DNA from 2 places in the Devosia sp. Leaf64 genome. Region 1 is predicted to be linked to the other one. Evidence: predicted binding sites of a transcription regulator. Region 1 holds the regulator's gene; the other holds the start of a gene.
What was found. Region 1 encodes LexA, which represses DNA repair genes until DNA is damaged. Its sites were predicted from a motif close to TGTTCNNNNTGTGTTCNG; they were not measured.
Positions count from the first base shown of each region.

Region 2: a site for LexA is predicted at 2,420-2,437, ahead of ASE94_RS16000 (ATP-dependent helicase). Genes of this name have one in related genera too.

Region 1 covers NZ_LMLO01000018.1:230,096-234,297, forward strand. Annotated here, with positions in the region: gene ASE94_RS10280 (GNAT family N-acetyltransferase) at 1-134, shown strand, start outside; gene ASE94_RS10285 (hypothetical protein) at 194-1,321, shown strand; gene ASE94_RS10290 (HIT family protein) at 1,331-1,750, shown strand; gene lexA (transcriptional repressor LexA) at 1,894-2,607, shown strand; gene ASE94_RS10300 (nuclear transport factor 2 family protein) at 2,607-2,987, shown strand; gene ASE94_RS10305 (IlvD/Edd family dehydratase) at 3,659-4,202, opposite strand, start outside.
Region 2 covers NZ_LMLO01000021.1:638,734-642,935, reverse strand. Annotated here, with positions in the region: gene ASE94_RS16005 (hypothetical protein) at 1-319, shown strand, start outside; gene ASE94_RS16000 (ATP-dependent helicase) at 322-2,385, opposite strand; gene ASE94_RS15995 (exonuclease domain-containing protein) at 2,548-3,297, shown strand; gene ASE94_RS15990 (carbohydrate ABC transporter permease) at 3,328-4,140, opposite strand.

The DNA.
Region 1 (4,202 bases):
ACTGGATCGCTCACGCGGGTTTACGCGACGCGGTAGCGGATTATCTCGAGGCGGAACGTCCCGCCGTTGAGCGGGAACAAGAGGCGCTTGAAGGGTTTACGCCATACCGGCGCGGCGATCGGCAGGAGCGTTAGCCCCAGCCGATCGATTGTGCTAGACAGCGCGCATCAAGTGATCAGGAGACCCGGGACTAATGGATTTGTGGGATGTCGTCGCCTTCATTATCGAAGCTCTTCTTGTCTTCGTAGTGGCAACGACCCTGTTCGACACCCTGCACTGGCTGCTGCACCGCTGGGAAAATTCCAAGATCCCGCTGCTGCGCACCTTCTCGTCCTGGCACTGGGTCCACCATAAATTCCTCGGTCTCGATATGCAGGTCAATCCGGCCTATGCCCGCCAGAATATCTGGTTTCACGTCCTGCCCGAATATTTGACCTCGATGGCCGCAATCGCGCTGTTCCTCCTCGCGCTGCCTTGGCAGCCCGTGGCCGTCGTTGCCGTCATCCGCACCGTCATGTTCGCGCTGACCCTCCGCGAGGAAGGGCTCGACTACAATCACATGTCGATGGACCGCGTGGGCGGCAAGCAAGGCCTCTTGTGGGTCAACAACAATTACCACGCCATGCACCACGTCTATCCGCACAATTTCTTCTCCTCCTTTGCCAATACCTTTGATCTCCTGGTCGGCACCACCTGCCAGATTGCTGGCCGGCGCTTCCTCATCACCGGCGCAAGCGGCGCCTTCGGCTCGGCCATGGTCAAAGCACTCGAAAAGCGGGGCGGCATTGTCGAAACGGCAAAGTCCGGCGTCGATTTCACCGCCGGAAATTACGCCGCGATGGACGAAAAGCTCGCGCGCGCCGACGTTCTGATCCTTTCGCACGGCGCCAAAACGGACGATTGCTGGAACGCCAATTACGTCACGTTTCGCGACCTGATCGAGCGCTTCACCCTCATGGGCAAGGATAGGCTCCTCGCGCCGGAGGTCTGGGCGCTCGGCTCCGAGGTCGAATTTCACGGCGATATGGGCATGGATGAATTGCGCGATTATTCCAGTTCGAAGCGCGCCTTCGCTGCCCGCGCCCGCCACTATTATCGCTCCGACGACCTCATCTATCGCCACATTGTCCCCTCCTCCTTCACCTCCGCCATGGGCAAGGGCGCGATGTCGGCGGAAACGGCGGTCGGCATCGCTCTCTTCTTCATCACCCGCGGCTTCAAATATGTACCGGTGACCCTTACCGGCCTTGCCGTCCTCAATTTCTTCCGCTTCCGATATGCCAACAATGCCGGCGACGAAGCGCTCGCCGCTGCCGAATAATCCGAGGCTTTGATGACCTACGACCCAACCAATATCTTCGCCAAAATCCTCAAGGGCGAACTGCCTTGCCACAAGGTCTACGAGGACGACACGGCCCTCGTCATGCTCGACATTTTTCCGCAGTCCAAGGGTCACACCCTCGTAATTCCCAAGGCCCCATCGCGTAACCTTCTCGATGCCGATCCCGCGGCCCTTTCGGCGGTGATGCCGCTCGTCCAACGCGTCGCCAAGGCCCTGCAGACTGTAACGAAAGCCGACGGCATCCGCCTCGCCCAGTTCAACGAGGCCCCGGCTGGCCAGACCGTCTTTCATCTCCATTTCCATCTGATCCCTGCCTACGAGGGCACCGCCTTCGGCGCCCATGCCAGCGGCCGTGCTGACGACGCCGAACTCGCCCAACTGGCGAAAGACCTCGCCGCCGTGCTCTAGTCTTGCCGCTGACGCGACGTCTTCCGGCGAAAGCGAGAATCTCTACTGCGCCTCTATTTGGCAAAGATGGGAGACTCTTGCGGAACATAGACGGAACACATATAGTCGTTCCGTATCCGTTCCGATTCTAGGGCTCACCGGCGATGCTGACGCGCAAACAACACGAATTGCTGATGTTCATCCACGAACGGATGAAGGAAAGCGGCATTCCCCCATCCTTCGACGAAATGAAGGATGCGCTGGATTTAGCGTCGAAGTCAGGCATCCATCGGTTAATCACTGCGCTCGAAGAGCGTGGCTTCATCCGCCGCCTGCCCAACCGGGCGAGAGCCCTCGAGGTCGTCAAGCTGCCGGATTCCATGAACCCATCCCTCGGCGGGCGCAAAGCCAAGTTTGAGCCGTCGGTTATCGAAGGCAGCCTCGGAAAAGTCAGCGCGCCACAGCCACGCGGCATCGCCGCGGAGGATTATGCCCGACCGATCTCGATCCCGGTTATGGGGCGCATCGCTGCCGGTACGCCCATCGAGGCGATCCAGACTCATTCCCACACCATTCAGGTCCCGCCTGAAATGCTTGGCGCGGGCGAACACTATGCGTTGGAAGTCCGCGGCGACTCCATGATCGACGCCGGCATTTTCGATGGCGACACGGTCGTTATCAAAAAGCAGGATCAGGCCAGCACCGGCGAAATCATCGTCGCGCTGGTCGATGACGAAGAGGCCACCCTCAAACGCCTCCGGCGCAAGGGCAACACTATCGCACTCGAAGCTGCCAACCCGGCCTACGAGACCCGCATCTTCCCGCCGGATCGCGTAAAAGTTCAAGGCCGCCTCGTCGGCCTCCTCCGCAAATACTAATGCCCGGCGCCGCCACACCCAAAACGGTGATGGCGGCTTATGCCGACCTGATCAACCATCACGACTTTTCATTGCTGGTCCCGCTGATCGATCCCGATGCAGTCTTCTGGTTCAGTTCCGGCAGTTTCACCGGCATCGATGCCATTCGCAGTGCCTTCGAACGAACATGGCAGCGTCTTGAGAACGAGACGTACTGGCTTGAAGACCTCACCTGGATCGCGGACGGCGACACGGCAGCGAGCTGCACCTATCGGTTCTGTTGGCGCGCTGTGGTCGATGGCAAAGACGCCGAAGGATCAGGACGAGGCACCACGGTGCTCGCCAAGCGCGGTGATGCTTGGCGCATCATCCACGAACATCTAAGCTCTTATCCGGATTGAGCGTGACATTCTTTAGTCGCGATCGCGTTTCTACGCCGAGTGCGATTAGCCTGCAGCAGCGGATTTCATATCTCAGCGGTGAAAAGGGCTGTCACTTAGGCAAACTCGATGCGTCCCTCCTCCTACTAATGGCTTCGATCCGGCCGCAGGCAAAATTGCGCCAGTGGCGCAACTTCAGGAGAGAGGGCCATGAGGGCTATGCCCGAATGGCAAACTAGGTGGGGTAAACCCCAAAACCCCAAAATACTTATCCATCTTCTCCCCGCTCCCCAAAACCTCGCCCATACTCTCCCCATTCCGCCAGTCACACGGCTCCCACGCAGGGTCGGGCGGAATGGCCGGTGGATGGGGGCGCCTATCCGGGCGGGGAGTTGAAATACGGCAGCCGCGACCGAAATAACGTTCGCGCCTGATCCCGGACCTGCTGCAAACTCCGGATCCTGTGACGGGCGGCCTTTGGCTCCCAATGTCTAAACAGGTAGAGCCAATGGCCGCCCGTCACCGTGAAAAACCGTCAGCCAAAAAAAAGGCCGGGCGGCACTCTGTGCTGCCCGGCCTGTAACGTTTGTCCTCTCCGCTATCGTCATTGCCCGGCTTGTCCGGGCAATCCATCCGTCTCGAAGATGGACCACCCGGACAAGCCGGGTGGTGACGACCGAAGGATCAAGTGATCAATGATTATCCCTTGGCAGGCCTTCTGTCTGCGCAATCCGCTGGTACTTTTCAGCCGGTTTCAGGATCGCGCCTTCGCCGAGCTGGCCGACGATACCGCGCTGGATTTCCTGCCACGGCGTCTGGTGCTTGGGATACTTGTAGCCGCCTTCAGCCTCGAGCGCCGCGCGACGGGTCGCGATTTCTTCGGCCGAGATCAGGATATCGGCTTCGCCCTTGTTCAGATCGATGCGGACGCGGTCACCAGTCTTGAGGATCGCAAGGTTACCGCCTGCAGCTGCTTCCGGAGACGCATTGAGGATAGAAGGCGAACCCGACGTGCCGGACTGACGGCCGTCACCGATACAAGCGAGCGAATGAATGCCCTTCTTGATGAGGTAGGCTGGCGGCCGCATGTTGACCACTTCAGCCGCACCCGGATAGCCGATCGGACCAGCGCCACGCATGAAGAGCAGCGTGTTTTCATCGATATCGAGCGACGGATCGTCGATCCGGTGGTGATAATCCTCAGGACCATCGAACACCACGGCCTTGCCTTCGAAC
Region 2 (4,202 bases), on a different contig from region 1:
AAAGCACTATCCGACCACACCAGACGGGCGATATTTCGTCGTGCGCGGCCGGCTCTGGCGCAAGAGCAATCCTTCACTCAGCGAGACTGACCGCACACATTGGGTCCAAAAATTGATGGCCGCGCGACGCGTCGTCGGTCTCGCAAAAAATGATGATGCGGCGCGAAAAGCGGCGCGCGCTGCTGTCGATGAAGCCAAGGTCGCGCTTGGCGAGCGTGGCCCTGTCTGGTGGGACGATGGTGCGCCGGATTACAACCGACATCTCGCGCGCAACACGCCCTATGCCGAATGGTACGCTGCGCTCGGAAACGACACCTGACACTACCACATGCCGCGCATCTTGGCGGCGATGTCGACGACCGCTGGCCGCGCCGGGCCGACGCCTTCGCGGATTGGCGTAACCGGCGGCCATAAGATGTCATCGAAAAATGCGGTCATCGACCGTGGGATGAAGCGGGTGCGTTGCGCATAGAGGTGGCGATCGCCATTCCTCGTCTGCTGGGTCACATAGAAGCGCTGCGGCACGAGCAGATGCAATTCGTCCTTGGCGCGGGTCATGGCGACATAGAGAAGCCGGCGCTCTTCTTCGATCTCATGCGTGGATCCCGTGCCGAGATCGGACGGAATGCAGCCATCGACGACATTGAGAACATGCACCGATTTCCACTCCTGCCCCTTTGCCGAGTGGATGGTCGAGAGAATGAGATAATCCTCGTCGCGCAAGGGCACGCCGGGCTGGTCGCTGGTGGCGTCGGGAGGATCAAGGGTCAGTTCAGTGAGAAACCGGTCGCGGCTCGGATAGCCAGAGGCGATCTGTTCGAGCTGGACGATGTCAGCCGACCGGATAGCTGCATCTTCGTAATTGGCCTCCAGCAGCGGCTCGTACCATTGGCGGATATAAGCCATATCAAGCGGCCAAGAGATTTCGCGCGCCGAAAGCCGGCCGACCATGCTGACGAGATCAAGCCAATGCTGGCCGGCCTTGATAGGCGGCGGAACCTCGGAAAAAGCCCATGCGGGATCGGCATGGGCGGCGATGGCATCAAGGGCTCGGCCAGCCGTTCCCGGCCCGACGCCCGGCATGAGTTGCAGCACGCGAAAACCGGCAACCCGATCTCGCGGGTTTTCAACCCATCGCAAAAGCGCCAGCACGTCCTTCACGTGGGCCGCGTCGAGAAATTTCAACCCGCCGAATTTGACGAAGGGAATGTTACGGCGGGTCAGCTCAATTTCGAGCGGCCCGGAATGGCTCGATGTGCGGAACAGCACGGCCTGTTCCTTGAGCGCAGTGCCCGCCTCGCGCGCCTCCAGAATAGACTTGGCGATATAGCCTACCTGATCGGCCTCATCCTTGACGGTGACGAGGAAAGGCTTGGCCTCGGAGTGCCTTTCGGACCAGAGATTTTTGGTAAAGCGCTCGCTTGCCTGCTCGATCACGGCATTGGCCGCGGCAAGGATCGTTTGGGTGGAGCGATAGTTGCGATCGAGTGTGACGATCTCTGCGGTCGGCGAAAAGGCGCTCGGAAAGTCGAGGATATTGCGCACGGTCGCGGCGCGGAAAGAATAGATCGATTGCGCATCATCGCCGACCACCGTCATGCCGCGCCCGTCCGGACGCAAAGCGAGCAGGATCGAGGACTGTAGCCGGTTGGTGTCCTGATACTCATCGACGAGGATATGGTCGAAAAGGCTCGACATCTGCTCGGCAATCATCGGCTCAGCCATGATCCCGGCCCAATAGAGCAGGAGGTCGTCGTAATCGAGAACATTCTGCTGCTGCTTGGCTTCGACATAGGCGCTGAAAAGCTGACGCAATTCGGCAGACCACATGGCGCACCAGGGAAAGACCGATTTCAAAACCTCGTCGAAGTCGGCCTGCGCATTGACCACACGCGAATAGATAGCAAGGCAGGTGCCCTTGGTCGGAAACCGCGTCTTGGTTTCGCTAAACTGCTGTTCATGACGGACGAGGTTCATGAGATCGGCGGAGTCTTCGCGATCATGGATCGTGAAAGCAGGGTCGAGACCGATCTGATGCGCATATTCGCGCAGCAATCGCGCGCCGATCCCGTGAAAAGTCCCGGCCCAGGTCAGAGCATCAGCGACTGCGCCTTCCCCAATGCCGAGAACACGACCCGCAATGCGCTCGACACGCCGGGCCATTTCGCTGGCGGCGCGGCGCGAAAAGGTCAGCAACAGTATGCGCCTGGGGTCTGCGCCATTGGCTATGAGATGCGCTACGCGGTGCGCCAGTGTATTGGTCTTGCCCGAGCCGGCCCCCGCGATGACCAGCAGTGGGCCGGGCTTTGCTTCCCCAACCCCATGCACAACAGCCGCCCGCTGATTGGTGTTGAGCGCATCAAGATAGGTGGTGTCGGCAAGCACGAATCGATCCCCGCAATAAGCCGACAGGGGATGATATTCTCTTTTTGTTCGCAAGCCTTCCTTGGGCTCACGCCATCACGATATCGACGTGATCGCAGCAACCGGGCTTGTGCATCCTAGTGAGCAATGGTCCGTTATGGCTTCATGCAGCAAGGATCGGTCATGTCCATCAGGAGGATACGGGTCATCGACCTCGAGACATCGGGCGATGCGGCTACGGATGTCTGCGAGATCGGTTGGCAGGATGTGGTGTCCATCGAGGGCGGCCCCTGGCAGGTCAACGACGAGCGCGGCGCGCTTTTCGTCAATCCGGGCCGTCCCATCACACCCGAGACAATGGCGATACACCATATTCTCGATGCCTTCGTCGCCGATGCGCCTTTCTGGCGTGACATAGCCCCGACTGTTTTGCAGCCGCAGGATGGCGTCATCGCTTTGGCGGCGCATCGCGCAGCCTTCGAACAGCGCTATTGCACGCCGCGTTTAACGGGCGGCGCGCCGTGGATCTGCACCTGGAAAAGCGCCTTGCGCGTTTGGCCCAAGCTTGAAGGCTTTTCCAACCAGATGCTGCGGTATCAGCGCATGCCCGAGGGCCTCGTGCACGAGATCGGCCTCCCAGCCCACCGCGCCATGCCGGACGCGTATGTGACGGCGCATCACCTGCGCGATATGCTCAATGAAACTTCAGCCGAACAGTTGATTGCCTGGAGCAAGCTGCCGGGCCTTCTGCCACGGGTGCGTTCCGGTCCGGAACGCGGGAAAGCCTGGGAGCAGATTTCACTCGATGCGCTCGACGAGTTGGCGCGCGACCGCGACATCGACACGCGCTTCAGCGCCGAGCAGGAACTGAAGCGCCGCGGCGAAGCGACGCCGCAAGCGCCAAAGCCTAAGGCGCAGCAAAGTCTTTTCTGAGCGGCCATTGTCTCTATCGCGCGCAGGGGTTCAACCCTTGACCCCTGCCGAGAGCATGATGGCCTGCGTCACGCGCTTTTGGAAGATGAGGTAAAGGACCGCCACAGGCAGACCGGCAACGACGGCCGAGGCCATCAACTTCCCATAGACAATGCCATAGGCATCCTTCACCTGCGTGATACCCACGGGAACGGTCATCGTCGCTTCGCCGGTCGCGGCAAGGAAAGGCCAGAGGAAGGAATTCCAGGCACCGATAAAGGTGATGATCGCCAATGCGGCCGTTACGCCCCAGTTCATCGGCAGATAGATGCGGAACAGGATCTTGAGGTGCCCCGCACTATCCATCTGCGCCGCCTCGCGAAATTCCTTCGGCACGCTATCGAAGAACTGCTTATAGACGATGATCACCACCGGCACGATCAGCTGCGGCAGGATGATACCGGCCCAGGTGTTCAACAGCTTGAACTGCGCCATCAGCACGAAGTGGTTCACGATCAGCGCCTGCATGGGCACCATGAAACAGGCCAGGATCAGCACATAGATCACCCGCCGCCCGGGAAAATCGAGCTGGCTCAGCGCATAGGCGCAACCGGCCGAGGAAACAATCACCAACGCCGTAATGATCAGCGAAGTCACCATCGAGTTGATGTACCAGATGCCGATATTGGTGTTGTTCCAGATGTGGATATAGCTGTCGAACACCACCCGATTGGGGATCAGCGAATTGCTCCCCGAAATCACCTCGCCATCGGGTTTGATCGACGTGATCACTGCCCAATAAATTGGGAAGAACGAGGCGAGCGCGACGAGTAGTGTGATGACAGTCAGGGCCAGCCCGATCATGTCGATGGGGCCATCGCCCCGGCTCCGCGCTGAAACCATGGTGTCGCGGTTGGGAATTGCTT